One region of the Paenibacillus sp. B-A-8 genome, then DNA from elsewhere that is predicted to be linked to it. Evidence: predicted binding sites of a transcription regulator. Region 1 holds the regulator's gene; each other region holds the start of a gene.
What was found. The regulator Rex, encoded in region 1, represses fermentation and respiration genes when NADH is low (regulators of the CRP and FNR family bind a similar motif). The targets are predictions, from matches to a motif close to TTGTGAAATATTTCACAA.
Positions count from the first base shown of each region.

Region 2: the regulator Rex is predicted to act here: its motif matches at 2,168-2,185, upstream of nirB (nitrite reductase large subunit NirB).
Region 3: the regulator Rex is predicted to act here: its motif matches at 5,916-5,933, upstream of ACN6MV_RS20140 (polymer-forming cytoskeletal protein).
Region 4: the regulator Rex is predicted to act here: its motif matches at 4,270-4,287, upstream of ACN6MV_RS15550 (cytochrome ubiquinol oxidase subunit I).

Region 1 is NZ_CP183882.1:4,653,068-4,660,788, reverse strand. It holds gene panC (pantoate--beta-alanine ligase) at 1-646, shown strand, start outside; gene panD (aspartate 1-decarboxylase) at 639-1,022, shown strand; gene ACN6MV_RS20905 (hypothetical protein) at 1,134-1,775, shown strand; gene dinG (ATP-dependent DNA helicase DinG) at 1,912-4,773, shown strand; gene ACN6MV_RS20895 (redox-sensing transcriptional repressor Rex) at 4,907-5,557, shown strand; gene ACN6MV_RS20890 (amidohydrolase) at 5,547-6,848, shown strand; gene ACN6MV_RS20885 (DUF5590 domain-containing protein) at 7,015-7,533, shown strand.
Region 2 is NZ_CP183882.1:4,984,812-4,992,532, reverse strand. It holds gene ACN6MV_RS22615 (hypothetical protein) at 1-90, shown strand, start outside; gene ric (iron-sulfur cluster repair di-iron protein) at 292-1,041, shown strand; gene ACN6MV_RS22605 (hypothetical protein) at 1,364-2,074, shown strand; gene nirB (nitrite reductase large subunit NirB) at 2,292-4,715, shown strand; gene nirD (nitrite reductase small subunit NirD) at 4,750-5,070, shown strand; gene ACN6MV_RS22590 (formate/nitrite transporter family protein) at 5,123-5,914, shown strand; gene ACN6MV_RS22585 (Crp/Fnr family transcriptional regulator) at 6,187-6,912, opposite strand; gene ACN6MV_RS22580 (glycoside hydrolase family 65 protein) at 7,333-7,721, shown strand, end outside.
Region 3 is NZ_CP183882.1:4,485,564-4,493,284, reverse strand. It holds gene ACN6MV_RS20165 (alpha-amylase family glycosyl hydrolase) at 1-1,327, shown strand, start outside; gene ACN6MV_RS20160 (hypothetical protein) at 1,377-1,811, shown strand; gene ACN6MV_RS20155 (glycosyltransferase family 4 protein) at 1,832-3,010, shown strand; gene ACN6MV_RS20150 (Coenzyme F420 hydrogenase/dehydrogenase, beta subunit C-terminal domain) at 3,093-4,331, shown strand; gene aroA (3-phosphoshikimate 1-carboxyvinyltransferase) at 4,288-5,652, shown strand; gene ACN6MV_RS20140 (polymer-forming cytoskeletal protein) at 5,991-6,542, shown strand; gene ACN6MV_RS20135 (hypothetical protein) at 6,719-6,964, shown strand; gene ACN6MV_RS20130 (histidine phosphatase family protein) at 7,055-7,672, opposite strand.
Region 4 is NZ_CP183882.1:3,520,984-3,528,704, forward strand. It holds gene ACN6MV_RS15530 (alpha/beta hydrolase) at 1-334, shown strand, start outside; gene ACN6MV_RS15535 (TetR/AcrR family transcriptional regulator) at 417-1,052, opposite strand; gene ACN6MV_RS15540 (hypothetical protein) at 1,133-2,980, shown strand; gene ACN6MV_RS15545 (GNAT family N-acetyltransferase) at 3,036-3,887, shown strand; gene ACN6MV_RS15550 (cytochrome ubiquinol oxidase subunit I) at 4,452-5,816, shown strand; gene ACN6MV_RS15555 (cytochrome d ubiquinol oxidase subunit II) at 5,813-6,829, shown strand; gene cydD (thiol reductant ABC exporter subunit CydD) at 6,898-7,721, shown strand, end outside.

The DNA of each region.
Region 1 (7,721 bases):
GGCGGAACGCGAAGGGGTCGATATTGTATTTATCCCCAGTGTAGAAGAAATGTATCCGCAGCCTACCCGGACTACAGTCTCAGTATCTGAGCTTACTACTCGACTTTGCGGAGCTTCGCGCCCAGGGCATTTTAATGGCGTAACTACGGTTGTGAATAAACTATTTAATATCGTGCAGCCTGATTATGCTTTCTTTGGACTAAAGGATGCCCAGCAAGTAGCAGTGCTCCGCCGAATGGTATCCGATTTGAATATGAATGTTGAAATTGTACCTTGCCCTATCATTCGTGAAGGGGATGGACTTGCGCTTAGCTCACGAAACGTATTCTTATCTTCTGAGGAACGTAGTCAGGCATTAGTGCTATCTCGTTCCTTACGTGAAGCACGTCAGTCCATTGAAGAAGGAAAAGTAAGAACCGTTGCTGAAGTGCGGGAATTGTTGACATCGGTTATTTCCAGCTCTCCTTTGGCGGTCATTGATTATGCGGAAATACTGACATTCCCTAATCTGGAAAGTTTAGACCACGAAGCTTTAATAACGGATGTAGAAGGGGAAATTATTATAGCGCTTGCTGTAAAGTTTGGCAGAACACGCTTAATTGACAATAATGTATTTATTCCAAAGGAGGTTGCCGCTCTTGTTTAGACATATGATGAAATCCAAAATTCACCGCGCTACGGTGACAGAAGCGAACTTGAATTATGTGGGTAGTATTACCATTGATGAGAACTTAATGGAAGCGGCAGATATTCTTGAAAATGAAAAAGTACAGATCGTGGATAACAATAATGGTTCACGGTTAGAAACGTATGTTATTCCTGGACCTCGCGGAAGTGGTGTGATCTGTCTGAATGGTGCAGCCGCCCGTCTTGTTCAACCAGGAGACACAGTAATTATTATTTCATATGCGATGTTGTCTTCGGAAGAACTGGAGTCGCATAAGCCAGCAGTGGTATTCGTGGATGAGAACAACAGACCCGTCAAGCTGGCTGATCATGAATTGCATGCTACAATCGCTTAAATAATGGACTTACGCCATGTAATGAATGGCAGGGATGAAAGACCCCGTTCTCGCAGAAAATGAAGTCAGGCAAGCTGAACTGATTTCATCTTCAGTAAAGGGGGATAGCCCATGTTTCAACATTTGTTTGCTGAAATGAACAAGGTGCTTCAGGAGATCGTTACAGATTACCCTACAGCGGAGGGTGCCCGCCGGAATGAGCTTTTATGCAATTATAATATGCTGCACCGACTAAGCGATAAAGTAATGGATGAATGGCTGGCCTTTGCAGAGAAGCTAAGTCACTTTCGTGAAAGTGTAGATTTTACGACTGTGGCTGTAGAGGACATGCCAGAGCAGGAAGCACCCGAGCTCTGCATGGATACTTTTGTTAGAGGCCAGGGGTATTATAAGCTGCTGATGTATGGAAAATGTATTGAGCAGTTTAAGGAAGTTATTGCGCAATATCCGGATAGTTTGGCTGCTCGCTTATATTTAGCCATCTCTTACCTTCAGGAAGGGGATGGGGAAGCAGCGTGGAGTCATTTGAACCATATGCTCGGTTTGATACGAGAAACCAAGCTGAAAGCAATGGTTTATAATGCTTTAGGCTGCATCCGGGCTTCACAGGAACGCTTCAATGAAGCGCAGGAGCTGTTTGGCCTCTCGTTGCAGCTTGACCCTGCACTTCCTGAACCAACGGTTAATTTGGAGGTTTGCCGCCGCCGTGGAGGAAAGCTTCATTTCGGAAATCAGCTTGTTTCATTATTGTAAATTATTACGTTTACGGTTTATTATTCCGCATTTTCATTCAAGCGATGCATCCCCTGAACCAGTGGTGTGCATCGCCTTTTTTCGCAACTTCTGTTATGCTGATTAAGAGTCTCAATTGAAAGGGAATAGAATTATAATGAAATTTGCCGTGCTTGATTTTGAAACAACGGGAACCCAATCCGTGGGTGAAATTATCCAGGTTGGCCTTGCAATTATAGAAGAAGACCGGTCCATCTCCCGGGTATATGGTTCCTACGTCAAGCCCGGAACGCCGATACCTCCTTTTATAACTGGTCTGACGGGGATTACCGACGATGATGTAAAGGATGCGCCTGAGCTGGATGAGATGATGATGGAGCTTGTTCCACTCTTGGATGATGTTGTGCTTGTAGGGCATAATGTCGCATTTGACTTCCATTTTTTGCAAAATGCTTTAGACAGATGTGGGTATTTACCATTTCAAGGGCGGATTTTAGATACGATTGATTTTCTAAAAATCTGCTTTCCTTCCCTAACATCCTATCAACTAGGGTCAGTTAGTGCACATTTTGGAGTGACACATGATCGTCCGCATCAGGCAGATAGTGATGCACTGGCGACAGCTCTTGTGCTGTTGAAATGTCTGGAGGAGCTTTATAGTTTGCCGTTACTCACCATCCAGCGACTATGTGAGCTGTTTACCGAAGAGGATAGTGATTTAGGTTGGTATTTTGATGGTCTGCTGCGTGAGCGGGAAGCGGAGACGCTTCAACCCGAAGGTGATCTGACTTTCTATCGTCAATTAGCGCTTGCAGTAGGGGATTGGAATGAACTAGCTCCACCTCGTGACGAGCATGCTGAGAATCCGCTACAGAATTTATCATTTACAGATTATATGGATGAAGTAACTAAACGGCTTAAGGACACTTTGCCACAGTATGAAAGCCGAGAAGCTCAGGATATTATGATCAATGAGGTGATTACGGCACTTGCCGAAGACAAACATCTATTGATCGAAGCAGGGACAGGAACCGGCAAATCGCTTGGTTATTTGTTGCCTGCCATATACCAAAGTGTTCGTACTAATGAGAAAGTTATGGTCAGCACTCATACCATTAATCTGCAGGATCAATTGCGTGAGCGTGATATTCCTTTGTTAACGCAGGTAGTTCCGTTTCCATTTAAAGCTGCGATTTTTAAAGGTAGAGGGCATTATTTGTGTCTTCGTAAGTTTGAACATAAAATTAATAAAAAAGACTTTATAAGTCCAAGAGAAGATGCACTTACTGCGGCTCAGATGATCGTTTGGCTGACACAAAGTGAATCAGGGGATGACGAAGAGCTCAATTTAAGCGGTCGTGGCGGAGATTTCTGGGAGACGGTAGCAAGCGATACCGATTCTTGTCTCGGTCGCTCCTGTCCTTGGTTCCGCAAGTGTTATTACCATCGGGCAAAACATGAAGCAGGTATTGCTGACGTGGTTATTACGAACCACTCTAAGCTTTTCGCAGATGTTAAGGCTGGGCACCAGCTACTCCCGGCTTATGAACATCTTGTTATTGATGAGGCCCACCATCTGGAGGACGTGGCTGGCAAGCATTTAGGTATGCATATGAAGCATTTCACGGTGGCTCACACGCTATCCCGATTATACAAGGATAGTCGTAACGGCCAACTCCCAACGCTTCGTCAAATGCTTCAGTCATCAGGCAGTGAGGAAGCTTCTGAATGGAGCGGAGTTATCGATAGAATCTATCCAGATCTGCTTACTGTAAAAGAAACCTGGGATCTACTTAGTGACAAGCTATTTAGCCTCTTGCCGGAACGTAGCGATGCAGCGGCGGGAGAAGCTGGACAGCTAGTCATGCGGTTACTTCCTACCCGTAAACCGAAAGATTGGGATGAATTGGTTGCTTTGGAGAATACTATGAATCTGACATTAAGCGAAATTATCCGTAAGGGTGATAAAATGCTTAATGAGATGCGTGATCAAGAAGGTCAATCTTCTTCAGATAGTTTAGTAACCGATATTAGCGGCTTATTTAAGGATTTAGCTTCTATACGTGAGCAAGTACGGTTTTTTATGGGATTAAACGACGAGAATGTAGTATATTGGCTGGAGGCGAATGGAAATTATCGCAGCAAATCGCTACAGCTATATGCCGTCCCTGTTGATGTTAGTACCCAGCTTAAAGAGCTGTTCTTCGACAAAAAGAAAAGTATTGTGTTAACCTCGGCGACGCTTTCTGTCGATAAATCGTTCCAGTTTATGATTGATAATCTCGGACTTAATGAAGCTGCGGAAGAGGGGCGTCTAATGACATCTCTCCTTCCATCTCCCTTTAAGTATCGGGAGCAGGCACTATTAGTAATTCCACGGGATTTCCCTAGTGTGAAGGGCAGTGTGGGCGATGCCCGATTTGTCGATACGCTCGTACAGTCACTAGCAGAAGCGGCAATTACGACACGCGGACGGATGCTTGTTCTGTTTACTTCTTACAAGATGCTGCGCCAAGTTTACGATCCTTTGAAAGAGGCTCTAGCCTCACAAGAAATTATGGTGCTAGGTCAAGGCGTGGAAGGTGGAAGCCGCAGTAAGCTGATTCGACGCTTTCAGGACAGTGCTGCTTCAGTTCTGCTTGGAACTAGCAGCTTCTGGGAGGGAGTAGATATTCCGGGTGAGGCATTGACATGCCTGGCCATCGTGAGGCTTCCATTTCAACCGCCTAATCACCCTCTAGCCGAAGCGAAGTCTGAGTTATTACAAGCCCAGAAGAAGAATCCGTTTATGAAATTGTCGGTGCCTCAGGCAGTTATCCGCTTCAAGCAAGGATTTGGAAGACTGGTACGGACAGCGCAGGATCGGGGTATTGTTATAGTGTATGACACTAGGGTTATCGAATCTCATTATGGGAAGTATTTCCTTTATTCGTTGCCTGGCCCGAAAATGGAACATATGCTTACGGATCAAATGGTTCCTCGTATAGCAGAGTGGTTGGAAGACGGAGGCGTTTCTTAAGAAGGACATCTTCTGTTTAATTAATCACTCCACAATGAAGGGCGGTATAAGAGAATACCGCTCTTCATTGAGACGAGGTACAGAAATTTTAATAGGATTCAAACAGAATAGTACTTAAATTAGGAGGTAAATTATGAAATCGGATAAAATATCAGAAGCCGTTGTTCGCAGACTTCCTGTATACTTACGTTTCTTGAATGATCTTCAGAAACGTGAAATATTAACCGTTTCCTCGCAAGAGTTAGGACAAAAACTTGATCTGAATCCCGCTCAAATCCGTAAAGATTTAGCGTATTTTGGAGACTTCGGTAGAAAAGGTATCGGGTATGACGTAACTTATCTTATTGAGAAAATCCGTCATATTTTGAAGCTGGACCAACAGCTGAATGTGGCATTAGTAGGTGCCGGTAACCTTGGACATGCGTTATCTAATTATAATGCTTATCTGAAGGATACTATGAAGATTACCGCTATATTTGACTCTTATGCACCTAAGGTAGGGCGGAAAATCAACTCTCTTACGGTTCAACCCATGGAGGAGCTAGGTCAGACAGTTCGTGAGCAAGGCATTCGAATTGGGATTATTACTGTACCTGACTCAGAAGCGCAGAATGTAGCAGATATTCTTATTGAATCTGGCATTGAGGCGATTTTGAATTTTGCACCAGTGATTCTAAAAACACCACCGAATATCCGGGTTCATGCAGCCGATTTTACAACGGATTTGCAAAGTCTTGCTTATTATTTGAAAGACGGAAAGGAAGAAAGCGGAAATGAAGAGTAGTAAAACGATTATCAAAGGCGGGCGTTTTCTTATTCCGGGAACGGATGAGCCTGTTCTTAGTGGATATATGACTATTGAAGATGATTTGATCACTTACATAGGAAAAGAAGAGCCTTTGATGGAAGAAGGTGTGCAAGTTGTTGATGGCAGTCGTCTGTTGTTTATGCCTGGTCTGGTAAACACACACGGCCATGCCGCAATGTCATTGCTTCGTGGTTATGGAGATGATTTAGCGCTTCAAGTATGGCTTCAGGAAAAAATGTGGCCGATGGAAGAGAAATTCACCGGAGAAGATGTGTACTGGGGAACCTCCTTGTCTGTTCTGGAAATGCTGAAAGGTGGCACTACAACCTTCCTGGATATGTATGATCATATGGATCGAGTAGCTGAGGTGGTCGAATTGTCAGGTATCCGTTCTGTATTGATGAGAGGCGTGATCGGTCTTTGTCCAGAGGAAGTACAGAATCACAAGCTTGCGGAAGCGATTTCTTTTGCACGGAACTGGCATGGAAAGGCTGACGGTAGAATTACAACGATGATCTCGCCACACGCTCCATATACTTGCCCGCCGGATTTCTTTGTTAAGTTTGTACAGGCGGCGCATGATTTGGATTTACCGATGCATACCCATATGTCCGAAACGAAACGCGAAGTGGAGCAGAATGTAGTGGATTACGGCCTGCGGCCTGTAGCTCATTTAGAGAAGCTTGGAATGTTCACACGTCCGTCTATTGTTGCTCATGGCGTTCATTTGAATGATGAAGAGATCGAGATTCTGGCTCGTCATAATGTAGGTGTATCTCATAACCCGGGAAGTAATCTAAAACTGGCTAGTGGAGTTGCTCGTGTTACGGATCTTCTAAAGGCCGGTGTGAAGGTGTCGTTGGGTACAGATGGCGCGGCAAGTAATAATAACTTGGATATGTTTGAAGAGATGCGTCTTGCAGCACTTATCCATAAAGGTGTAAGTGGTGATCCTACGGCTGTACCGGCTCCGGAAGCTCTGAGTATGGCTACAGAGTATGGCGCGAAGTCTATCTTTTTAAATGATGTGGGCAGGCTCGCTGTAGGCATGAAAGCTGACTTTATCGCGATTGATATAGACCAGCCGCATTTACTACCGCACACAGATTTGCTGTCTCATGCTGTATACTCTGCCAGTGCCAAGGATGTTGAGCATGTATGGGTGAATGGTAAACAGGTTGTAAAACATGGACAATGTGTAACGTTAGATGAGGAAGCTATCCGTCGTAAGGCGCAAGAATCCTTTGAGGGGCTGCTCAAGCGCTAGTCTAAGATCATAAATTAACTGAAAGGCTGTGACTTTCTGCGTTTGCAAAAGTTACGGCCTTTTCTGTAAATATAAGAATTTATATGAATGAATATGAAACTTTGGATAAACACACGGGTGTGTTATATAATCAAAAAAGATATATTACTAGAAAGGGAGCTGTACCTTGAAGAAAAGGAAAAAATGGATCCTCCTGGGGTCAGTTCTGATTCTGCTCCTTCTGTTTGGACTTATCCAGTTCTATGCCTATATTATGAAAGATCAATGGAACGAGCGAGATATTGCTAAGGATATCGCCAAAACCAGCGCTGGTCTGACAGAGGTAACTAAAGCACAGAAATCCGTGTGGGATGAAAATGCAGTGTACTGGGTCTTAACAGGGAAGAATCAATCCGGGACCGAGTTGATGGTATGGGTACGCTTTACTGTAGACGGGAAGTTTGCAGAAGGCAACGACGCAGTATATGCTGAGGAACTGAGTAAAGGGACCTCTGAAGCGAAAATACGCAGCATAATTAAAGCTGATCTTCCGGACATTAGTATCGAGCGGTTGTTGCCGGGGGTATATAACGGAGAGTATGCATGGCAGCTTTTTTATAAACAAAGCGGTCGGTATTATTATCAATTTTATCGGTTCTCAGATGGAGCTCGAATGGGTGAAGGATATAGTTTACCCAGCCGCTAAAATAAACAAAAGTACTATACTAGAAACAAGCGGACCATTTATGGTTCGCTTGTTTTCGTTAATATGATGGATTATTTTGATATACTCGTAATGTACTATTTGTGATATACTAAGTAGGTAGTTTTTATATATTCTATTTAAAAAACACATGTGGAAATAAGCCTGTTAACGACAAGTAACGGCTCTTT
Region 2 (7,721 bases), 330 kb from region 1:
TATATGGATCACTCGCGTTTTGCCGGGTTGGGACCTTATTTGAAGGATTCAAAGGGACAGCGGACGTATATGCAGGCTTATGTGCAATAAAGAGAGTTGAACAAGCACCTTTGTAGGTAAAGGTGCTTTTTTTGCGTTTATTTTGCATGTGCATTAATCTCCAATTTCGTTCAAAAATAAGATACAATTTCCGTGCGTACAATCACAAGTCAAAGTTCCTTTCAGGGTTAAGGTGAAGAAGTGGATAAGATTTATTCAAAACCTAATCCCATAACCCAAGGAGGAGCTATAATGGAAACTAAACAACTTAATGATAGTATTTCGGATTCGAAGCAAGTACAATCGGTACAAGCTGGATTTACCCCAGATGCACTAGTTAGAGATATTGTATTGCAGTTCCCTAAAGCGGCAGATTATTTCAAGGCAAAACGGATTGATTTCTGTTGCGGTGGAGCTAAACCTCTTGCTGAAGCAGCGGCTGAACGTGGTCTGGATCAAGAGCTAATCATCAGTGATCTTAACAAGCTGTTCGAAGAGTATCCAGTACCCGGAGAGGAAATCGCTTGGAATACTGCACCTTCTGAAGAGTTAATTGACCATATCATAAACAAACATCACCGTTATCTCCGTGAAGAGCTACCCCTCATTAGCCAAAATGTAACTAAGGTGTATCGAGTGCATGGTGGCGATTCTCCTCATCTGGCTGAGTTATATGACTTGTTTAACACACTAAAGGAAGAACTACTTACGCATACGGCTAAAGAAGAAGAAGATGAGTTTCCTAAGCTGTTGACGTACGATGCTAATCCTACTGAAGAAGGCTTGACAGCAATCCGCGAGTCATTGTCTGAGCTGGAGAATGAGCATGATGGTGCGGGCGATATTTTGAGAAAAATACGTAGTGTTACAGATGATTTCACTCCACCGGCGCATGCTTGTACGACCTATCGATTGACATATGCTCGGCTGGAAGAGCTGGAGAGTATGACTTTTGAACATGTACATCTGGAGAATAATATATTGTTCCCTAGATACCAGTGAAGACGAATAGAGCTCTAAAGAGTCCCTTAGGGGGCTTTTTTTATTGGGAAATTATACAATGCATAGCAATGAGGATACCTCCGTTGAAAAAGGTAGATGAAATGATCCTGAAAAATATGGTTAAGATTAATTGAAGGCAGGTTGGCCAGTTGTGGAAGGATGCTTAAACGTGATTTTCGAGAAGAACTCTATTCTAGGGAATCTAGAATTTTTACTTATTTGAGAACAAGGCTTGTTTAAGTTATTCTTAAATAGATAGTATACATAACTTTACAAGCCTGAGACGCTATAGGGTCATTAGGCGGGATAAGGCGGTGCCAGGATGCCCACGCGAAATTTGTGGAAGTTGATGCTAGGCTTAATCATCGTATTCATAATAAATGGATGCTCCACTCAGACTGATGCTAATAGTAATGATAATAATGGTGCAGCAGGATCTGAGGGGCCGATGATATCGATTAAGATTGGTGATCAAGAACTGCTTACCAAACCATCGGACAGGTCACTCAGTGGGAGCTACAGAAATGGAATATCAATAATGGAGTTACTGAAAGGTAGTAATATTGCCACATTTGCTGAGGATAACTCAAGTATTCTTTCGGTAAAGGATATTTCACTAGAGTCGGGAATGGTTTGGGAGCTTCAGATGGACGGTCAAATCATTGGGAAAGCGGATTGGAATAATGTTGTAGGATATGATTCACAGCTAGTCTTCACAGCGAAATCTAAGGACCATCAAGAACCACTTCAAACTGTAATGCTGATTTTGAACGGCGGAAGTGTAGAAGTAGATTTGCAGCATTCATATATTATGTTATTTAAAGAGGATTTAACTGTAAGAGAATTGCTAAAGAGCTGCGATATGGTGCAGATGGATGATGGTAGTAGAAGCGTGCTTTCTGTTAATGATTATACCCCGCTAAGTAATGAAGTCTGGAAGCTGAAGGTGAACGGAAAGCTACTGCTCGATAATGGGATGGATATGAAGCTTATGCCTCATGATGTCTTAGAGATTCTATTAACTTTACGCTAAAAATAGTACATCAAAGCCAGATTAACGGTTCTTCAGAATCGTTGGTCTGGCTTTTTATGTTTGAAAATACCTAACAATCATTAGCGAACTAAAGTGTGAAAACATTCACAATTAAAGTGACCGCAATCACAATGACGACTTGAATTTGAACCGTATAATTCCAATATGTAGAAGAGAAATTGAGCATGTACTCATAAGCTTGAGGAGGCACCTAACCATGACAGCGAAGAGAGAAAAATTAGTGTTAGTAGGCAACGGTATGGCGGGCATAGGTACGATAGAGCAGATTTTGAAGCTGGGTGGAGCTTATGACATCACGGTCTTTGGAAGTGAACCTCATCCCAATTACAATCGGATCATGTTGTCTTATGTTCTTGAAGGTAGCAAAACCCTTAATGATATCATCCTAAACGACTGGAATTGGTATGAAGACAATAATATTACCCTGCACACGGGTACTACAGTGACACGAATTGATGAAGAGTCCAAACAAGTTGTTGCAGATAACGGGTTGTCAGTGCCATACGACAAAGTAATTATTGCGACAGGCTCGAATTCTTTTATTTTACCTGTGCCTGGCAGTGATAAAGAGGGCGTGGTTGGGTTTCGAGATATTTCCGACTGTGATGCGATGCTGGCAGCGGCCAAACAATATAGTAAAGCGGCTGTAATCGGCGGGGGATTGCTTGGGCTGGAAGCAGCAAAAGGTCTTGTGAACCTAGGTATGGACGTTACTGTAGTTCATTTAATGGAAGACCTGATGGAGCGCCAGCTTGATCGGAATGCCTCCTCGATGCTGCAAGCTGAGCTAGAGCGTCAAGGTGTGAAATTTGCTATGGGCAAACAAACGGTAGAATTGACCGGGGAACAGAGAGTAAGTGGATTGCGGTTCAGTGATGACAGTACGCTTGCTGCAGATTTTGTGGTAATGGCCGTCGGAATTAAACCGAATGTAACGTTGGCAAAAGAAAGCGGAATCTCCGTAAATCGTGGGATCGTAGTGGATGATTATCTGCAAACCTCCATGCAGAACGTATATTCCATCGGCGAATGTGCCGAGCATCGTGGAGTGTGTTACGGACTGGTGGCCCCGCTATTTGAGCAAGGCATGGTTCTAGCTAAACATTTATGTGGTAGTGAAACGAAGCCTTATGAAGGTTCCATTGTTTCCACGAAGCTTAAAATATCTGGGGTGGATGTATTTTCTGCAGGTGAGTTTTTGGATTCTCCTGAACACACGGTGATCTCAAGCAAAGATGAATGGAAGAGAACCTATAAGAAAATTTTGCTCAAAAATAATGTAATTGTCGGTGCGGTCTTGTTCGGTGATGTGACGGAGTCCGCGAATCTGCAAAAGCTAGTAAAACAAGGCGCGGTAATGACCGATGAAATTTATACAGAGGTCATGGGAACGGGATGCTGCGGTGGGGGAGCTAAGAAGGGTGCTTCCGTAGAGACGATGGCGGACGAAGAAATTGTCTGCGGTTGTAACGGTGTAACTAAAAAAGCGATCGTAGATGCCGTCACCGAACATGGTTTTACTACTGTGGATGAGATTAAAGCTTGCACTGGCGCTACTCGCTCTTGTGGGGGTTGCAAACCCGTAGTAGAACAAATCCTGCAATTTGTCTTGGGTGACAGTTTCCAGCAAGCTGCCAAGCAAGGTATTTGTGGCTGTACAACGCTTAGCCGTGATGAGATTGTTGCTGAAATTACAGCTAAAGGACTTAAAACAACAAAAGAGGTCATGAATGTACTCGGTTGGAAACAAGAGGAAGGCTGCTCCAAGTGTCGTCCGGCGATTAACTATTATCTAGGGATGATGAACCCTGATACTCATCAAGATGAGAAAGAATCCCGATTTGTAAATGAAAGAATGGGTGCCAATATTCAAAAGGATGGAACCTACACTGTAATACCACGCATGTACGGCGGGGTAACAACACCAGAGGATCTGAAGAAAATCGCCGATGTCTCGCTTAAATATGATGTGAAAGTTGTGAAGGTGACTGGCGGGCAACGCCTGGATCTGATCGGTGTGAAAAAAGAGGATTTACCTAAGGTATGGGAAGAGCTGGATATGCCTTCAGGTTACGGTTATGCCAAATCTCTTCGTACGGTTAAGACTTGTGTGGGCTCGCAGTTCTGCCGTTTTGGCACACAAGATTCGATGGGAATGGGCGCTCTTATGGAGCGTAAGTATGAGCGTCTTGATTTTCCGGCGAAGTTTAAAATGGCTGTTAACGGTTGTCCTCGTAATTGTGCAGAATCCTGCACGAAGGATATCGGTATCGTCGGTAATGATGGCGGTTGGGAAGTATTTATCGGTGGTAACGGCGGTATTAAACCGCGAATAGCGGACGCCTTCTGCAAGGTGAAGACCGATGAAGAGTTAATTGAAGTGTGCTCGGCTGTGATGCAATACTACCGTGAAACCGGAAATTATTTGGAGAGAACCTCCGAGTGGGTTGAGCGTATGGGGCTAGAACAGATTCAAACGGTCATTCTCAACAATGAAGAGAATCGTAAAGAGCTTGCGGCGCGGATTGATTTTGCCTTAACTCAGGTCACAGATCCTTGGAAAAAAATACTGAATGATAACAGCACACGTGCTGCACTTTTTGAAGAAACAAGACTTTAACGGATAGATTACACAAACAGAAGGGAGAAAAACAATGAAAATGGCAACACAGACATATACGATAGGAAATGTAAAGGATTTCCTGTTACAGATCGGCCGGGTAGTTGTGGCTGAAAATGTGGAGCTGGCTGTATTTCGTACCTCTGACGGAGCGATCTATGCGCTGGAGAATCGGAGCCCTCATCCCAAAGGGGGTCCGCTTGCTGAAGGGATCGTTTCGGGCCACTTTCTTTATGATCCACTGTATGATTGGAAAATAGATCTCCGCACGGGTGAAGTACAAGCACCGGATCAAGGTAGTGTTGTGACTTATCCTGTCTCCCTTAGTGGAGACATTGTGACAGTGAGCTTGTAGACACCGAAGGTTGTAGTAAAGGATTAAATAGAAAACGGTGGGGTGGAGTATTATGTTTACACAAAGTGTGGAGAACATTGTCGAGGCGGCAGTCAGCAAGCGAGACCAAATGAATGAAAGTTTACCAAGATATTTTCTCGCAGCCCTCTTGGCCGGGGCATATGTAGGCATTGGGATTATTCTTATTTTCTCGCTGGGAGCGCCTCTAGCGGCTGCCAAATCACCTTTCCAACCTCTCATTATGGGTGCATCTTTCGGTATTGCCTTGACTCTTGTTGTGTTTGCAGGCTCAGAGCTGTTTACCGGAAATAATATGTTCTTTACGGTTAGTACACTAGCTGGCAGAACAAGTATTTGGGATACCATCAAGAACTGGGTGCTTGTGTTTGTAGGGAATGTGGCAGGGGCAGTGATTTTAGCACTATTAATTCGAGGAACTGGACTATTCAATGCTGCGCCCCCAGAGCATCTGATCTTCGCAGCTGCAGCTAAGAAAATGAGCCTTCCGTTTTCGGAGCTCTTTTTCCGCGGGATTCTCTGTAACTGGCTGGTCTGTCTAGCGCTATGGATGGCTTCACGCGCTAAAAGTGAAACAGCCAAACTGGTTCTGATCTGGTGGTGCTTGTTCGCCTTTATTGCGAGTGGTTATGAACACAGCGTGGCTAATATGACCCTACTAAGCGTTGCGGTGTTGCTCCCGAATCACCCAGACACCGTTACGATTGCCGGATGGATACACAATATGATACCCGTTACACTAGGAAATATAATTGGCGGTGGCGTATTTGTTGGTATGGCCTATTGGATGATTTCTCCCGTGCGAAGTACTCAGACTAAACGTTAAGAGAATATTTATGGTTATAGGGCTGACCCAATTTCGGGTCCAGCTCTTTTTCTAAATATAAGAAAGTATAAGTTTCACGCTATAAATTATCCTTATATTTCTCGCATAAACGCTTACCGTCCATTAGGGACGCCGAAGGCGTTTTTGCTTGTCTTGTGGTATAAAAAAAGACGCCTATGTTAGGCGCCTTGGACCACTCTATTTTATAATGTGCAGAATAATTGGGTCATATAAGTTTCATTGAGGTGAATAGAGGGTATATGATAATGGAATTAAATTCGGCAGATCTCGTTTGGACACATTTCGCAGTGGCAAATTTCCTGCAGCATACCAAGATCCTTGATGACAATCATGCCGTTTTCGTACTCAACCGCATCCTTTTTACGCAAGTCACTCAGCATCCGGTTTACACTCTCACGAGTGGCGCCGATCATGTTGGACAGATCTGTATGCGTAATTTTTTTGTTGATGAGGATGTTCTCACCATCGCTGCTCTTCTCACCATAAGTATTACCAAGTCGAATGAGAGTAGAGCAAAGTGCGCCTGGTTTGCCATACATCATCAGATCACGGAATTTCGTTTGAGTTAGGCGGTGATGAATGCCCATCCATTTCATAAAGTCGATAGCAAAATCACAATGTTGGCAAATGAGAATTTCTAGATCCTTTTGCTCGATAACGCCAACTTCACTCTCTTCAATCACTTCTGCAGTAAAGCTGTGCTTGGTGCTGAAGAATGGGTCCGCTTGACCTACCATATCGCCAGCTTGGTACATATAAAGAATAAGTTCTTTACCTTCATCCGTTGATTTAGTTAATTTCACACGTCCACGTTTGATATAAAACAATTTATCCGAGTAGTCGCCTTCCCAGAAAAGATGTGAACCCTCTGGAACAACGCGCTCTTTCATAGTAACAAGAAGTCTGTTGAAATTCTGTTCGGAGAAACAGTTTGTATTTCCGTGGGCTTCGATGACATTGTAATGTTCTTTTAGCATAATCGACATCCCCTTTATTCCCTCAGTTTTTCAGTAAATTTTAAATTAATTATACCTCTTTAATCTTCAATTTGGGTAAGAAAAACCATTTAAAAGTGTCGAATTTTCAACATTGTGATTATTTTCACTTCAAAAGTGCTAGATGTAATATGATTTTTAACTAAAAAGGAGTAAGAAGTATATGTTCTTTATATATCAGCAGTGGCAATCCATTATTCTCAAATAATGGGTCTGTCGCTGTTTTTTTGGCGTTCTTATTAGATTCTACATATTATACTGCAAAAATTCATGATATAGAAATCCGTTCGATTTCAACTCCGTATAAACGCACACATCTTCATTAAGGTCAGACATTGGCGCAACGGGTATGGAACGATATCCTGAGAATGGAGCAAAAACCAGGAGAAGGGGAAATCATACATGGCTAAAGTGGCTGACAAATATCTTAAGGTAGATCCTTGGGCAATTATTGAAGAGGGCTTTGATCCAGAACGAAATCGGACCTCGGAATCTATTTTTTCGCTAGGAAATGAGTATATGGGTGTGCGGGGGTATGCTGAGGAAGGTTACTCTGGGGATTCCCTGCAAGGCAGTTATTTCAACGGGTTAAATGAACAATTGGACATTGGCAATCATTATAAAGGAATCATTCGCTCGCTGAGATACATGGTGAATGCGGCGGACTGGCTGTATACGCGGATCACTATGAATGGTGAACAGCTGGATCTGGCAAAAAGTAAAATATCGGATTATGTACGTAAACTTGATCTTCGTAGTGGAACCTACCGGCGGGAGCTGATCTGGCACCT
Region 3 (7,721 bases), 170 kb from region 1:
GAAATCATTTTCAGGATGTATTCATGCCTACAAGCCAGCATTTGTATTCGGCGAGTGGTTTCTGCATGCCCATGAAAGCCCGAGTGATAATGCCGCCTTAGCCAATGATAGCGGAATAAGCCTGCTTCATTTTATGTTCAGCCATACTTTACGGAGTATTTTTCATGGGGGAGGTGGATTTGAACAGTTCATCGATATGTTAAGCGGATCTGCCAATAGCTACGAACATTTATATGATCAACTTATATTTTTGGATAATCATGATATGACTCGTTTTACTGTTCATGAGAATCCCTCACTTACGGATCTAGCGTTGTCTTTGCTTCTCACTTCAATTGGAATTCCCTTGGTATACTATGGAACCGAACAGTATATGTGCGGTGGGGATGATCCAAATAATCGCGCTATGATGAGTGCATTCAACAGAGAAACTTCAGCGTATCGAATACTGTCTCAGCTTAATCGTTTAAGAGAACGGAACTTCGCCATTGCTTACGGGGGAATAAAGGTACTTTACATGACTAATAGAGTGCTGGTGTTTGAACGGAGCTATAAGCGAGATGTGGCTTTAATCATGCTGAATGTAGAAGAATCTACACATGAGATCCCTGAGATGGTGACTTCACTACCAAAAGGGGAGTACTCCAGCTTGTTGGAACAAGTATTTGCAGGCAATGATATCTGTATTAATAGTGGAGGAAGATTGTCTTATAAGGTACTGGCGCCACAATCTGCTTATGTGTACGCATATGAATCTGAGCAAGAAGAGCCAGTAGCCGTACATTATTATCCTAAAGCAGGCGTACCAGGCAATGAGATTATTATTCATGGAAGACATCTGGGCGATAGAGGAAGTTTATTTGTTGGCGGTCAGTGTGCAAACGTTATTTCTTGGAAAGCTGATGAGATTGTTGCACGTATTCCGTATTTGTCGGCAGGTAGCCACAAGATTATGGGGACAACGGGTCAAGAAAGTGAATTTCTGTTGCCCGGCCGTTTAACAGTCTGGACAGCTCCATTAGTAACAGTGCGCTTCGTAGTAACGAATGCGTTCACAGATTATGCTTCGCAGATATATGTGTCAGGAAATGTGTATGAGCTTGGAGAGTGGGAGATAGATCGCGCGAGGGGTCCGTTTTATAACCATATCGTATACCGCTATCCTTCCTGGTACTGTGATATCAGCTTGCCGGCAGACTGTACTGTGGAATTTATACTTTTTAAGAAAAATAAATCCGGATCGGTGGACAGGGAAAAGGGATTGCCACATAAGTTTACGACCCCGCGAGAAGGTGTATCTGAAATTACGGTAGAATGGCAGAGTTAATGTAAATGTTCGACTGGAGGTATCTAATCTGTATTAGGAGATGCCAAGTATGGAAGAAAGATTGCAGTATGATGGGGAACGATTGACATTTCAGACAGCTCTGGACGAAGGCATGAGAAATCTTATTTCTAGGCATTTTAATGCATCATGGTATGAATTACAGCAGGCGGTTCGTTTAACTACACTTTCAGTAGATAATAAATTCTCACGTTTTCTCTTTCCGGTGAAACAGTCTCTTGGAGAAACAATAGAAATGCGACTCCCCCGTGTGGAAAACCGTTATTTTTATGCCGATTTAGGGATTATTAAAAAAGCGCAAACGTTTGTATCCATTTCGAGATCTAAAGTTTTGCATGTTCTGGAGGATGGTGAAACGCATTATTCGGATTGGCTCTCCTTTCAAAGAGATCATGCCTCTCCTCCGTTGTTGGAACAGAACACATGGTGGGAATATTTTACGGGTTATTCTCTATCTAAAAACTGAGAGATTGGGAGGAAGCATGTATGCCAAAACCCGTGTCCGTCTTAATTTTGTCATGGGAATATCCCCCTCTGATTATTGGAGGGATCGCACCACATGTTTATGAATTGTCCAGGCACTTGAAGGATGAGTGGACAGAGATTCATGTAGTGACCAATTCCGCGCCCCAAAGTCCTATTTTCGAGACGGAAAAAGGTGTGTTCATACATCGGGTGAATTCGTACGAGAACCTGACTGATTTTGAAGATTGGGTCCTCCAATTTAATCTGGCGATTGTGGATTATGTGAAGACCCAGCTTCTTGGTAATGTCAGATTTGACTTCATTCATGCGCATGATTGGCTGGTAGGGTATGCAGCTATTCTTTTACGACATCAGCTTAACCTACCATTAGTTACGACGATTCATGCCACGGAATATGGTAGGAATCAAGGGTTATTCACGCCACAGCAGCAGGGTATCCATTCTATTGAGAATGAACTCGTATCTCTTTCAGACAAGGTTATTGTTTGCAGTTCCTATATGAAGCACGAGGTTTGCAATGTGCATGCGATTGATGAACAGAAAATGGAAGTGATTCCTAATGGCATTGACCTTAGCTCGCTGCAACTTAAGGAGCCTCACACTTTTCAAAGAGAACTTTATGCACAGGCAGAAGAAAGGATTGTGCTGTTTATTGGAAGATTAGTGAAAGAAAAGGGGGTTCAGGTGCTCTTAGAAAGTGCCCGAGAGGTCCTCTTAGTGATTCCAGATTGTAAATTTATCATTGCTGGGCGTGGTCCAATGTTATCCGAGCTGGAAAGTATAGCTTCCGATATTAACTCCCAGGTGCTCTTTACTGGATTCATCAAGAATCAGGAGAAGAATTTCTTGCTTGAAATTGCGGACTTGTGTGTGTTTCCGAGTTTATATGAGCCTTTTGGTATTGTGGCAATTGAAGCGATGGGGAGTGGAACACCTATAGTTGTTTCTGACGTTGGAGGTTTAGCGGAGATTGTAGAGGATGGACGAACTGGGCTGACTAGCGTGCCAGGGGACTCATATATACTTGCCGAAAATATCCTGCGGATTCTTCAAGATTATTCCCTGGCCAGCCGTATTGCTGAAGCCGGCAGAACGGAAACTGAGTTGCACTATGACTGGAGAAGCATAGCTTTGCGGACAAAGGAAGTCTATTCCAAGCTCAGCGGCGTTAAACTGTGACGGGGATATTTCCAAGACAATGGATTCAGTGAGGAACTTTAAGGTCGAATTTTCCAAACTCTATAGAAAAGAGGGCACCGTTATGACGTCTTTTAACACCTTGAAGGAAGAGATTCTTGATCATAATCTCTGCACATCCTGTGGTTTATGTGCCGCCGTATGTCCTAAGGGTCTTCTATCGATGAGTAGTGACTCGGTTCCTCTGCCTATATTTCAAGGTATCGAGGAGCTAGCCATGGATAGCTGCGGAAGCTGTACGCTTTGTACCGAGGTCTGTCCGGGTTATGATACCGGCGTTATGGAATCTGAGCTCCGAATCTTTGGTCGTAACCGCTCCGAGTCGGAACGCTGGACAGGTGTATATATTTCTACTCATCAGTTATCGGCAGCAGATCCGGATATTCTCGGAAGAGCAGCAGCAGGGGGAGCGGGCACTATTTTGGCTATCACGGCCCTGGAAGAGAAAGTCGCGGATGCGGTTATCGTTGTAGGTAGAGATGAAGAAAAGCCTTGGGTTCCGAAGGCGTTTATTGCAGATTCAGTGGATAAAATTATCGAATGTGCGCAAACGAGTTATTGCATCACCCCCAATCTTCACTTGTTGAATGATTCCCGGTATGAGCGAATTGGAATTATCGGTGTTCCCTGTCAAATTCAAGGCATTAATAAATTACTCAACTTACCAAAGGACACACCTACCTCTTTCCTGGCTAGTAAGGTAGCCTTTACGATTGAACTGGGTTGCGCTTCGAATACATCTTTGGCTGGAACCGAACATCTGATTGCTGAAATTCTGGGAGTTCAGCTAGAGGACGTTCTCTTTATGCGCTACCGAGAAGGAGAATATCCGGGACAGTTTGTGGTCAGAACACGGGATGGCAAAGAACATTCGCTGCCGTTTTACAGGTTGGTAGAAGAGTTCAAGAAATTCAAGACATTCCGCTGCTTATCCTGCCCCGATTGGTGGTCTGGAATAGCTGATATTTCCATTTCAGATGGGGACCCGAATATTTTTGATTCCAGCAAAACTGGAGTGTCAGTAAAAGCCTACTCTACGGTGATGGTAAGAACTGCGATGGGGGCAAGGCTGATTGAACTAGCGAGGCGCAGGAATGCGATCGAGCTGGTTGATTACACATTCGATAACAACCTTGGCTTAGAGCGTAAGCGCCAGCGTTACCGTAGCTACGCTGCGCAAGGTGACCGAAAAATCCCGCTTGCTCCTGGAAGAGATATGAAATATTCGCAAATACTCTCGGATGACGAGGTGATTAGGAATGGAATTGGTACGGAACAAAACCGAACTGCCAACAAAATTTGACTTGAGGGTAAGCGCGAAGTTGGACGAGCATTCATTCAAATATGCATCGGTTCCTGGGGATAAATCTATTTCTCAGAGGGCAATTATGATGAACGCCATTGCGGAAGGGAAGGGAGTTATTCATAATGTACTGCGATCTCGTGACATTGAGAGTTGTATCGCTATTTTGCGCCAATTAGGTGTAACGTTTGCATGGAATGGTAATGCATTAACTGTCTATGGATTGGGGCTACAATCATTAAGAATTCCTGATGCCAGACTTGAAATCGGGAATACTGCTACATCTGCGAGACTTATCATGTCTGTTCTGGCAGGTCATCCATTTGCAGTCGAGCTAGCCGGCAATCGACTTCTATCTACTAGGCCTATGGATTGGGTGGCACAACCGCTGATAGAAATGGGAGCGTCGATCACCTATCTCGAAAGCGAAGGCTACCTTCCGCTTGTGATTAACGGTAGGTTCCCATTGAGCCCTATCAATATCGAGGCAACAGTAGCTAGCGCACAGGAGAAATCAGCCTTTCTATTTGCGGGTCTCTATGCAGATGGAACAAGTAGCTATCGACAAATGTGCCAGAGTCGCGATCACACGGAACGATTGATGAAATATTTTGGAATTGATATTGAAATCCAGAATAACGTTACCTCTATCCGAGGTGGTTATAACTTTGCAGCCAAAGATGTGATTGTTCCAGGCGATTTGTCTTCCGCTGCATTTTTGCTAGCAGCTTTTACGATTCGTAGTATGGATCGTAAAAAGGAACTTTGGATCAGAGATGTAGGTGTGAATCCAACTAGGTTTGGATTCGTCAGCGTGCTACGAGAGATGGGGGTGGATCTGAAGCTACATCGGGAAAGGCAGCTAATATCCGGTGAGCCAATAGCGGATCTCTACTGCACTACAGGAAAAACGCTAACTCCCGTACATGTGGAAGGCAACGAAAAAGTACAGAGTCTGATCGATGAGGTTCCATTGTTAGCTGTAGTATCAGCATTCGCTGAGGGGACTACCGTCATTAGGAACTGTAGGGAACTGAAGGATAAGGATACAAACCGATTGGAGACAACTGCCAAGCTATTAGCGGCGTTTGGACTCGAGACTTCTTATAATGAAGATGAACTTATTATCTTTGGTGGTCGTAGTCCTTCGCCTGCAGTCGTGGATAGTTATGGTGATCACCGAATTGCTATGACTGCCGCCGTTCTAGCTAGTAGTATGGAAAAGCCTTCTATTATTCGGAATTGTGGTTGTATCGCTGTTTCTTATCCTGAGTTTCTGAATGATCTGTCTCAATTTGCTGAGATTGAAATTTTGCAGTGACGAGATTTAAGACAACGTATTTAAGGTGGAGCTACCAAGCTAGAGCGGAGCGCTGTGTGTGCTCTAGCTTTTTTTATTTCATTTAACTAGTTGATAAACTGTTAACTTTTCTATGAACATACTCTTCCTTGTGATGTTTTTTATATTTTGGGTAAATAGATTTAAGAACCTAAATAAGTCAGCGAGAAGAGGTGTTCTCATGAAAACAAATTTTAATCCAGACGAGACAGAACAATGAAATCGCTTTATATACTGACACAAATTTGTGAAACCATTCACTTAATTATTAAGAATTTTAATATATAATTAATTTATAATCAAAATTAGGGGGAATCGAAATGAAACTATTTAAAATGATTTTGGTGGCCGGGGTTTCGGTAGCGGTATTGGCTGGTTGTGGAGCAAACGAGGATAAAGCAACTAACTCGGCGGCAACTTCAGCTCCGGCTGCTGAGCAGACAGATGCAGTCACTACTGCCTCGATTGTGAATCAAGCAGATGCATTTACTAAAGCTGTAAGCAAAGATGGAAACTGGATTGTAGCTATTCTAAATGATGTAACGATTCCTGAAGAGGTTGTTGTAGCTGGAGAATTCCATGATAAAGGAGCCGCTGATGGCGACATCTATCGTAAGATTGCCCTTTACTCACAAGACGCTGATCATAAGATCACTGCAAGTTATACACTTACCGTACCTAAGTTTACTGTACAAAGTGAAAATTTGAAAGTTGAAGGCGGAACGATTAAAGGCGATGTTTATGTAGAAGCGAAAGGTTTTACTCTGCCTGAAACCGCAACAATTGACGGTAACCTATACTTCACAAGCGAGGATCTGAAAGCATCTGCAAAGATTGACGGAAAAGTGACTGGAACAACAGAAGTTAAATAATTTTGTAATCATCTCATACGTAGAAGCCAACCCATAGACTATGGGTTGGTTTTTTCTTATTGAGGTGATGAGATGTATCCCGGTTTAGACGGTTGTGGATAATGATTATGTGATCTTTGGTTGATTTTCTTAATATTGATCTTATAATATTACTACCACTACTAGGAGGAACACATATGTCTAAGGAATATTCACGTACGTATATTGAGAGTGTAAAGCTTGAAATGTTAAATAGATTGGGATTGAAGCAAGTGTTCTTTAAGGAGCAAATAGGTGACGCTTTGATTTTTGAAGCGGTGGGATTTGATAAAGGAAGCAAGCATCGTTTTTGTGTTAGACCGAAGACGAAAACGATTGACGAATTCATTTCAGGAAAATGGATGAAGGTCCGTAGCTTTGTAATCAAAAGCGTAGAGATGTAATTTTGAACTCTAAAATGGTAGTTCCGTTTATATCGGAGTTACCTTTTTTTGCAGTTACCTAATACTGTGAACGTTTCGTGGGGCTTTTTTTCAAAGATAATGTGAAGTATCGCCGTAGAGATCAATGGTAGTATGATGGTCAGTTAGCGTTACTTTACATAAGGCTGTGGAGAGAATATCCGGCATTTCCCCTAACTCTTGCAATGATTTATTGAGAAAATGAGCCATTATAACTTTTAACGTTATCCGATGAGTGACAATAAGCACCTCAAGTCCTTCGTTATCGTTAATGATACGCTCTATAGTCGGCGTTACTCTTTGTTCAAGCTGACTGTAGGTTTCACCTGAAGCTAGAGGGAGATATAGATCAGGTCTGGTGAAAAAATGAGAGTATTGTAAAGGATAATCTTGTTCAATCTGATCCGTGTTCATTCCTTCCCAAATGCCCATGTTAATTTCCATTAAAGAAGCATCCTGTTGAATGGATAAACTCCGCTTTCCCCGTAAAATCTGCGCAGTATGCAATGCTCTTGGGCTAGTACTAGAATAAATTGCACTTAAATTTTCGCCTTCCAAACGATCTCTCAACCATTCAGCCTGCTGCTCACCTAACGCTGTAAGTGCCGAATTTTGATGCCCCTGCATCCGTTGTTGCAAATTCCATTCGGTTTGTCCATGCCGGGTTAAGAATAATACTGTCTCCTTCATTAACGAAACCTCCCTTATGAATAGTTGTAAGTATAGGATAAAAAAATAT
Region 4 (7,721 bases), 1.1 Mb from region 1:
TGAATCGCTTGCATTCGATGAGCATACCAAAGAACAGATGCGTTTGATTTCGAATCAAGTTGCGGTCAATCCAACGTTAATGAATGAATTGAGCCACCTCGGTTCCAATTTTAAAAATGGAGAAAAACTCACAATTCCAAATGACTTGCCGTTGCTTCTCTTTGTTCAATCGAATAATGAGCACAATAAACAGTGGATTCCGCTTCATGAGGAGCAAGTCAAACAATCCGCACAGGGAAAAATGATCCCGATGGAAGGTTCACATTACCTGCATCATACAAAATACAAAGAAATCGCCGAAGCATTCAAAGAATACATGAAGCAGATCCAATAGAATGGTTGATAACTAAACTGCGGAGCCGAACTTGGTTCCGTGGTTTCTTTATTTTGACATTAAAAAATACGATATTTAAACCTTATTCCTGGGACATTGGAGTTTGGTATACATAGAGACAAATCTTGGTCATCTCATCAATGGATTTTGTAAAGTCGGATTGTATCCATTTGAGGAGAACATTATAGAGGGCTCCCGCTTTAAAGTATATACGATATATATTCTCTTCGCTTTTGTCCTGAGCAGTAGAGAGCATCATTTCATTCAAGCAATCCAGAATCACATGATCAAACTTCGCGCTTTGAAGAGCCTTGTAGATGCTACGCTGTTGAAAAATAACTTCAAAAAGCACTTTAATAAATTTTTGAGGTTCTTTGACTTTGCCTGTTAATTCATTGGTGTAAGGCAAGAGTTTTTGATTAATTTCAAAAATAAGCGAATCGACCAAATCCACCAGGATCTCTTGCTTGGAGGAATAGTTATTGTAATAAGCCGTTCGAGAGACTCCTGCGTGCTTCACAATATCGGTGATGGTGATTTTGTTAAACGGCTGTTCCTGGATCAAATAGACTAATGCCGTGCAGATGGCCTCTCTTGTCAAACGGTTGGTTTCTTTATTGGACTGATGATGAGAGGTATTTGGACTGTATAATTCATGATTTGAGATGACATTTCCCCTCCGTTTGTACATTCTGGTGTTCGTTTCATTGTTTTTCATGAGTCTTTTCAATATGCTAAAACCATAAGGCATTACAAATGTAATGTCAAAATAGTAGTTAGATGAAATAGGAGGGCGTCATGTTAGAAAACTTATATAGACGATTGTCAGCGGTGCTGCTTTTGACCTTAGCACTCTGTGCTACGGTATTTATTGGCAAAGAGACGGTAATCTCGATAGTTACCATTGTCTTTTTATTAGCAGAATTAGGCATCTCTTTTTTGCATTTAAAAAAGCGTGAGAAGTTACATGTGGTATTCATTAGTGTGGTGGCGGCGGAAGGGTTGTTTTTACTAACAGAGGAATTTTGGCTGCTTGCGCTTTCTATCCTGCTGCTGATCGTAGCGGGCATATGGAGAGGACTGTTTTGGCAAAAGGAGAGTAGAAGAGTCACTGCGTTTCTAGTGGTTCGAAGAGTGTTATTTAGCCTCGCAGCTCTTATCGTCACTGTACTTTGGGGTATTGGAATCTATGCAAAACCTATTACAAAGCCTGTGGCATTAGCAACGAATGCGGCAGTGACGATCGATGAACATACATTGGATTCTGCAGCAGTAATGCTGAAGGATATTGAGGTAATGAATTCTTTTGGAAGCCGTACAACCGGCTCTAAGGGTCACAATCAATTCATTACATGGCTGGAGCAGCAGGTAACGGATATGCGGTTGAATGTTTATCGTGATCGTTATACCTTTGACCGATGGGAAGAAAAGAGCAGTTCTTTAATGATTGATCAGCAGGAAATTCATGTCTCTTCAGCTTTCCCCTATTCCGGAGAGACTGACGAAAAGGGCGTAACAGGGGAACTGGTGTATACGAAGCGTGGTGAATATGACCAGGCCAGCGGGAAAATTGCTGTCATTGAAATTGAGAATTTTAGAAATTTCCCAAGTGGGATCGTAATGAACATGCGGGATTCATCTCCAATGGAAAGCCAAATTGCTCCAAATGAAGGCGATCTAGTTCTCACTACAGCTTTAAAAGAAGCTAAATTGGAGCAAGCGAAGGAAATGGGCGTAAAAGCAGTTGTTCTAGTCTGGAAAGGGGTCTCCGATGATAAGGTTGCAAAGCAATATGTGCCTTTTACCACCGATTATGCTGGAATCCCTGCGATCTGGGTTAATGAAACGGATGGGCAGAAGGTGATCAGCGCAGCTCAGGAGCATAAAGAAGGTACAGTTATTTTAGAAGCAGAAATACAAAAAAATGCTCCAACAGAATCCTTTTATGTGAAAATTGACGGTAAAAATAAAGACGAAGCGATAATCGTAAATACGCATACGGATGGGATAAATGTAGTGGAGGAGAATGGTGCTGTGGGCATGCTGTCCATGATTCGTTACTTACAGCAGGAGCAGCCGGAACGTACGATGATTTTCGCTTTTGTGACAGGGCATTTTAGATTACCGGATTTCAAAGGGTCTTCTCAAGCAACTTCCACCTGGATGGAGGGACATCGAGAGCTCTGGGATGGCAATAAAGACCATTTAACAGCTGTAGCTGGAATTACGGTTGAACATTTAGGCAGCATGGAGTGGAAGGACGATATTACGGGTCACTATGGCCCTACTGGACAAATAAGTACTGAATATACTTATGCGGGCAATGAAATGATGGCAGCCATTTGGCTGAAGGCTATTGAAAAGACAGATAGCACACGTACTGTATTATTGCGTGGACATAACAAGTTTGAGTTTGGAGAGAGTCAGCCTTTATTTGAATCAGGTATACCTGTAATTGGCTTCATTCCAATGCCCGATTATCTACTAGTGAATAGTGAAAACAGAGAGATGGATAAGTTTGATGCAAAGCTAATGCATACGCAAATTGTATCGTTACTGAAAGCGGTCAAGCTAGTGGACGCAACGGAGACGACTAAGCTAGGGAAATCAGACGGGTATTCTTTTTTCTATGGCCGAACTAAATGAAGGAAGTTGACTGCATCATAAGTCATAAAACTAAAAGTAAAGGAGAGAAAACTACATGTTGATCAAAAATGTTGAGGACCTTGTATTAGAAGAGTTTACAACTTGCTTTAACGAAGCCTTCTCCGATTATGTCATTCCATTTCAAGTTTCTTCGGAGCAATTAGCTGATAAGTTTGCAGGTGCGGAAGTGAATTATCAGTTGTCGTTCGGTGCTTATGATCAAGATAAGCAGGTTGCATTTGTTATGCATGGCATCGGTGAACATAACGGTAAAAGAACTGCATTTAATACCGGTACAGGAGTCATTCCTTTATATAGAGGGAAAAGGCTAGTCGAACAAATTTATCGTCATGCTATTCCCTTTTTTAAAAAACATCATATTCAAAAATGCTTGCTTGAAGTGATCCAAACCAATGATAAAGCTATAAAAGCGTATACCGCCATAGGATTTCAAATTCATAGAGAATTGGTTTGTTTCAAGGGGCGCATTGATGTAACCCTTCCGGACGATCTTAGTTTTACTTCCATTGCTACGGTTCGACTGGAAGATTTGGATTGGACATCGGTACATTCTTACTGGAATTTCGAACCATCTTGGGAACAATCTGTTCATGCAATTTTACGAAACCCGCATTTATACGATGTGGTCACGATAAGGGAAGAGAATAAGATTTGTGGATACGCGGTAATAAAATCGGCCAACGGAGCAGTTCTACAGTTCGGTGTTTTGCGAGAAAAAAGAAACCGAGGATTTGGACGTTCCTTATTTCATTGGATCGGAAAGAGATATCCAACCATTACCGTCAATAATGTAGACAAAAGAGATAGAAATTCTATACGTTTCCTTCAAGGAGTTGGTCTTGACGTATACATCGAGCAATATGAAATGGAAAAAGATTTGTCATGACGAAGATGACATAGCGATGCCATTGGTAAGCATTACGATATTTAATTCAAAAACACTGATGATTTGAGTCAGTGTTTTTTATATTGAAAAAGGGAGTATATATTACGGATTAGGATGAGAAAATATCGTTTTTCTCTAACATCAAATTAGGAGAAGACTTGTGACATCACATATATACTAATGAATCAATAGCTCCTTCGGGTGATTTTTGTGTTATTCACTGAGTTGTTAGAAAGATTTGTCCCTTTCTTGAACGTTTAAGGATTAAGAGTTTTCTGTGATTGAATTACTTGCATTTTAAGATAAGATGATTTTAATCATTAGGTCACATTATTAATTTGACTGCTCAGTATCAGGTAAATCAGGATCGCCAACTCTTGATTTGTGAAATTTTTCTCTTTTTACATATCAAAGAACGAGGAACGTCATACTAAAACGAATAGGCAACGATGTCACTGAGCCCGGTTAAACCTGATATTGAATGCAGCCCAAGAGTAAGCCGGCCTAATCATAAGCATCAACTTATCACGAAAAATGAACAGAGTTTGAAGGGAGAAGTAAAGAATGGCAATTGATACGGTGCTATGGAGCAGGCTGGTGACAGGCTTGACTCTCGGGTTCCACGTTATTTTTGCGACGATTGGCGTCGGTATACCGCTAATGATCGCTATAGCAGAGTTCATCGGGATCCGAAAGAAAGATCCCCATTATACACTTATGGCGAAGAGGTGGTCTCGCGGATTTGTCATTTCTGTAGCGGTTGGTGTCGTGACCGGTACAGCGATTTCACTACAACTGGCACTGGTGTGGCCGAATTTTATGAAACTGGCTGGGAATGTTATCGCTCTTCCGTTATTCATGGAAGTGTTTGCGTTCTTTTTTGAAGCCATCTTCTTGGGCATTTATTTATATACGTGGGATCGGTTCAAAAATCCGTATATTCATTGGCTGCTGACGATTCCTATTGTCGCTGGGGCAGGCATGTCTGCCGTCTTTATTACGACGGTGAACGGATTCATGAACCAGCCTGGAGGCTTTGTCATGGAAGCAGGCCAATTCACAGCGATTGACCCAGTGCAAGCGATGCTGAATACGGCGACGTTCTCCAAGGTGTTCCATGTATTAAGCTCGGCCTATTTGACAGGAGCTGCCTTGTTAGCCGGGATTGCAGCCTTTGCGATGCTGAGAAAAGGGGTATCCGCATACCACAAAAAATCCTTGAATCTCATGATGGCGGTTGTTTTACTGTTCGGCTTGCTGAACACGTTAGCTGGAGATGTGTCCGCCAAGTTTTTGGCCGAGCATCAGCCGGAGAAGCTTGCAGCGGCAGAGTGGCATTTTGAGACGGGTAGCGGTGTGGATTTGGTTTTAATGGGATGGCTGAATGCAGAGCATGAAGTTCTAGGGGCTCTTCATTTGCCGAAGGTGCTCAGCTTCCTGGCTTTTGGAGACTTTAATGCAGAGGTAACGGGGCTGGAGGAATTCCCCAAGGATGAATGGCCACCGCTTCTGGTTCATTACCTGTTTGATTTAATGGCCGGAATCGGATTTGCTCTGCTCGCGATAGCAGTCCTATATTTCCTGTTTGTGTTCTGGAAAAAGCGCAATGCGCTTAACAAGTGGATGCTTGGCATCATCGCACTGATCGCACCGCTCGCTTTTCTAGCTGTAGAGCTAGGTTGGTTTTATGCAGAGGTTGGGCGACAGCCGTGGATTATCCGTGGATATATGCGTGTAGAGGAGGCTGCCACGACTTCACCGAATGTAAGAATTATATTCTTCGCCTTATTGCTCTTGTACATCGTACTCGGCAGTATGTGTGTAATCGTGCTAAGACGCTTGTTCAACAATAACCCGGCAGAAGGTGAGATGGAGAAATGGATGAAGGAACATCCTAATCCATCTACGGAAAAGGGGGGCACTGAATGATGAGTTACGAAATAATTGGCATCTCGGTGCTCTGGCTGTTCTTGTACGGCTATTTAATTATAGCTTCCATTGATTTCGGTGCAGGATTCTTCGCCTTTTATGCTCGTTTGACTAAGCAGGATCATCTCATTAATCGTCTGATTTCCCGTTATTTATCACCCGTTTGGGAGATCACAAATGTATTTTTTATCTTTTTCTACATTGGCATCGTCGGATTTTTTCCGGATACAGCCTATTATTATGGCTCCGCGCTGCTAGTTCCGGGAAGTATTGCAGTGATTCTTCTTGCGATTCGCGGTTCGTTCTATGCTTTTGAAAATTATGGTTCCAAGAAAAACATAGTCTATCTTTTTTTGTACGGAGCTACAGGCCTGCTTATTCCGGCTTCGTTGTCAGTGGCGCTAACTTTGTCTGAAGGCGGCTTTATTGTGAAGCAGGCTGAGTCAGTTTCTCTGGATTACTGGGCGCTGTTTACCAATCCGTTATCGTGGAGCATCGTTGGACTGGCAATCGTGTCCGTTTTGTTCATAAGCGGCTCATTTCTGACTTTTTACGCATCTCGTGCAGAGGATCATTCCGCGTTGAAGCTGATGCGGAACTACGCCCTGTTTTGGAGCACACCGACGATAATTCTCGCACTGACAGCATTTATCTATTTGGGCCAACACAATGAACGGCATTTTCAAAATATGATGGATTTATGGTGGCTCTTGGCACTTTCCGTTGCTTTCTTCATGATCGCGATGTGGCTGTTATATAACGGACGCCGTTACGGATTAGCTTTCATATGCATCATGTTGCAATTTTTCTGTGCTTTTTTCGCGTATGGGATTGGGCAATACCCTTATATTCTTGATCCGTATATCACGATTCAGAGCAGTGCAACTTCACCAGCAATGGGCTTGGCGTTAGTTGTTGTATTTATCGGCGGTCTATGCCTGTTGATCCCATCCCTTATTCTGGTCTTCAAACTCTTCCTGTTTGATGCGGATTATGTAAAAGGGAAAAAATAAAGCTGATTAATCCATTACGGCATGTTTGAGGGTTCTCTACAAGCCTATATATAAAGGAGGTGTGATCTGTGAAGAGGAAATCCAGTCTGATTTCTCAGCAAATGTCTTCACAAAGGAAAAATATGACCCTCCTCGCGGTCATTTCGCTTGCTCTTGGTACAGCTATTGTGAGTCAGGCAGGGCTGCTTGCTGAAGCAGTCCAAAGGATTTTTGTGGAGAGAGCTTCATTTTCATCGGTTATCCTGTTGCTTGGCATACTTCTGGCTGTTATGGCTGTACGCACACTGTTGTCGTATGCAAACGGTAAAGTTGGTTTGCACATGGCTGCCACTGCCAAGACGAATATGCGAGCGGCTGTGCTGCAAAACTTGACCCACGCTTCCATGCCGTCAACCCTTCGTGGACAGACAGGAGGGAAGGTCAGTATTGCTCTGGATGCTGTGGATGAGGCTGATAGTTATTTCAGTCAGTACATGCCGCGGATGATGGAAGCTGCTATCATCCCGATTCTAATTTTGGTCGTTACTTTTATCCAACATGCTAACACAGGTTTCATTCTATTGTTTACAGCTCCATTCATCCCGCTGTTCATGATTTTGGTAGGGCTGAAAACGAAGAACAAATCTGAAGAAAAATATGCACAACTTGCTGAGTTTTCGGGGACGTTTCTGGATTCTCTTCAAGGGCTGGTGACGTTAAAAATATTTGGACGGGCACACCGTCAGCAACAGAAAATTGAACACAGTAGCCTGAGTTACCGTGATGCCACAATGGGCATTTTGAAGATTGCGTTTACGAACACCTTCATGCTGGAATCGATCGTGATGCTAAGCATCGGCATTGTAGCTCTCGAACTGGCTATCCAGTTGCTCGTTTTCAAATCTATGACGTT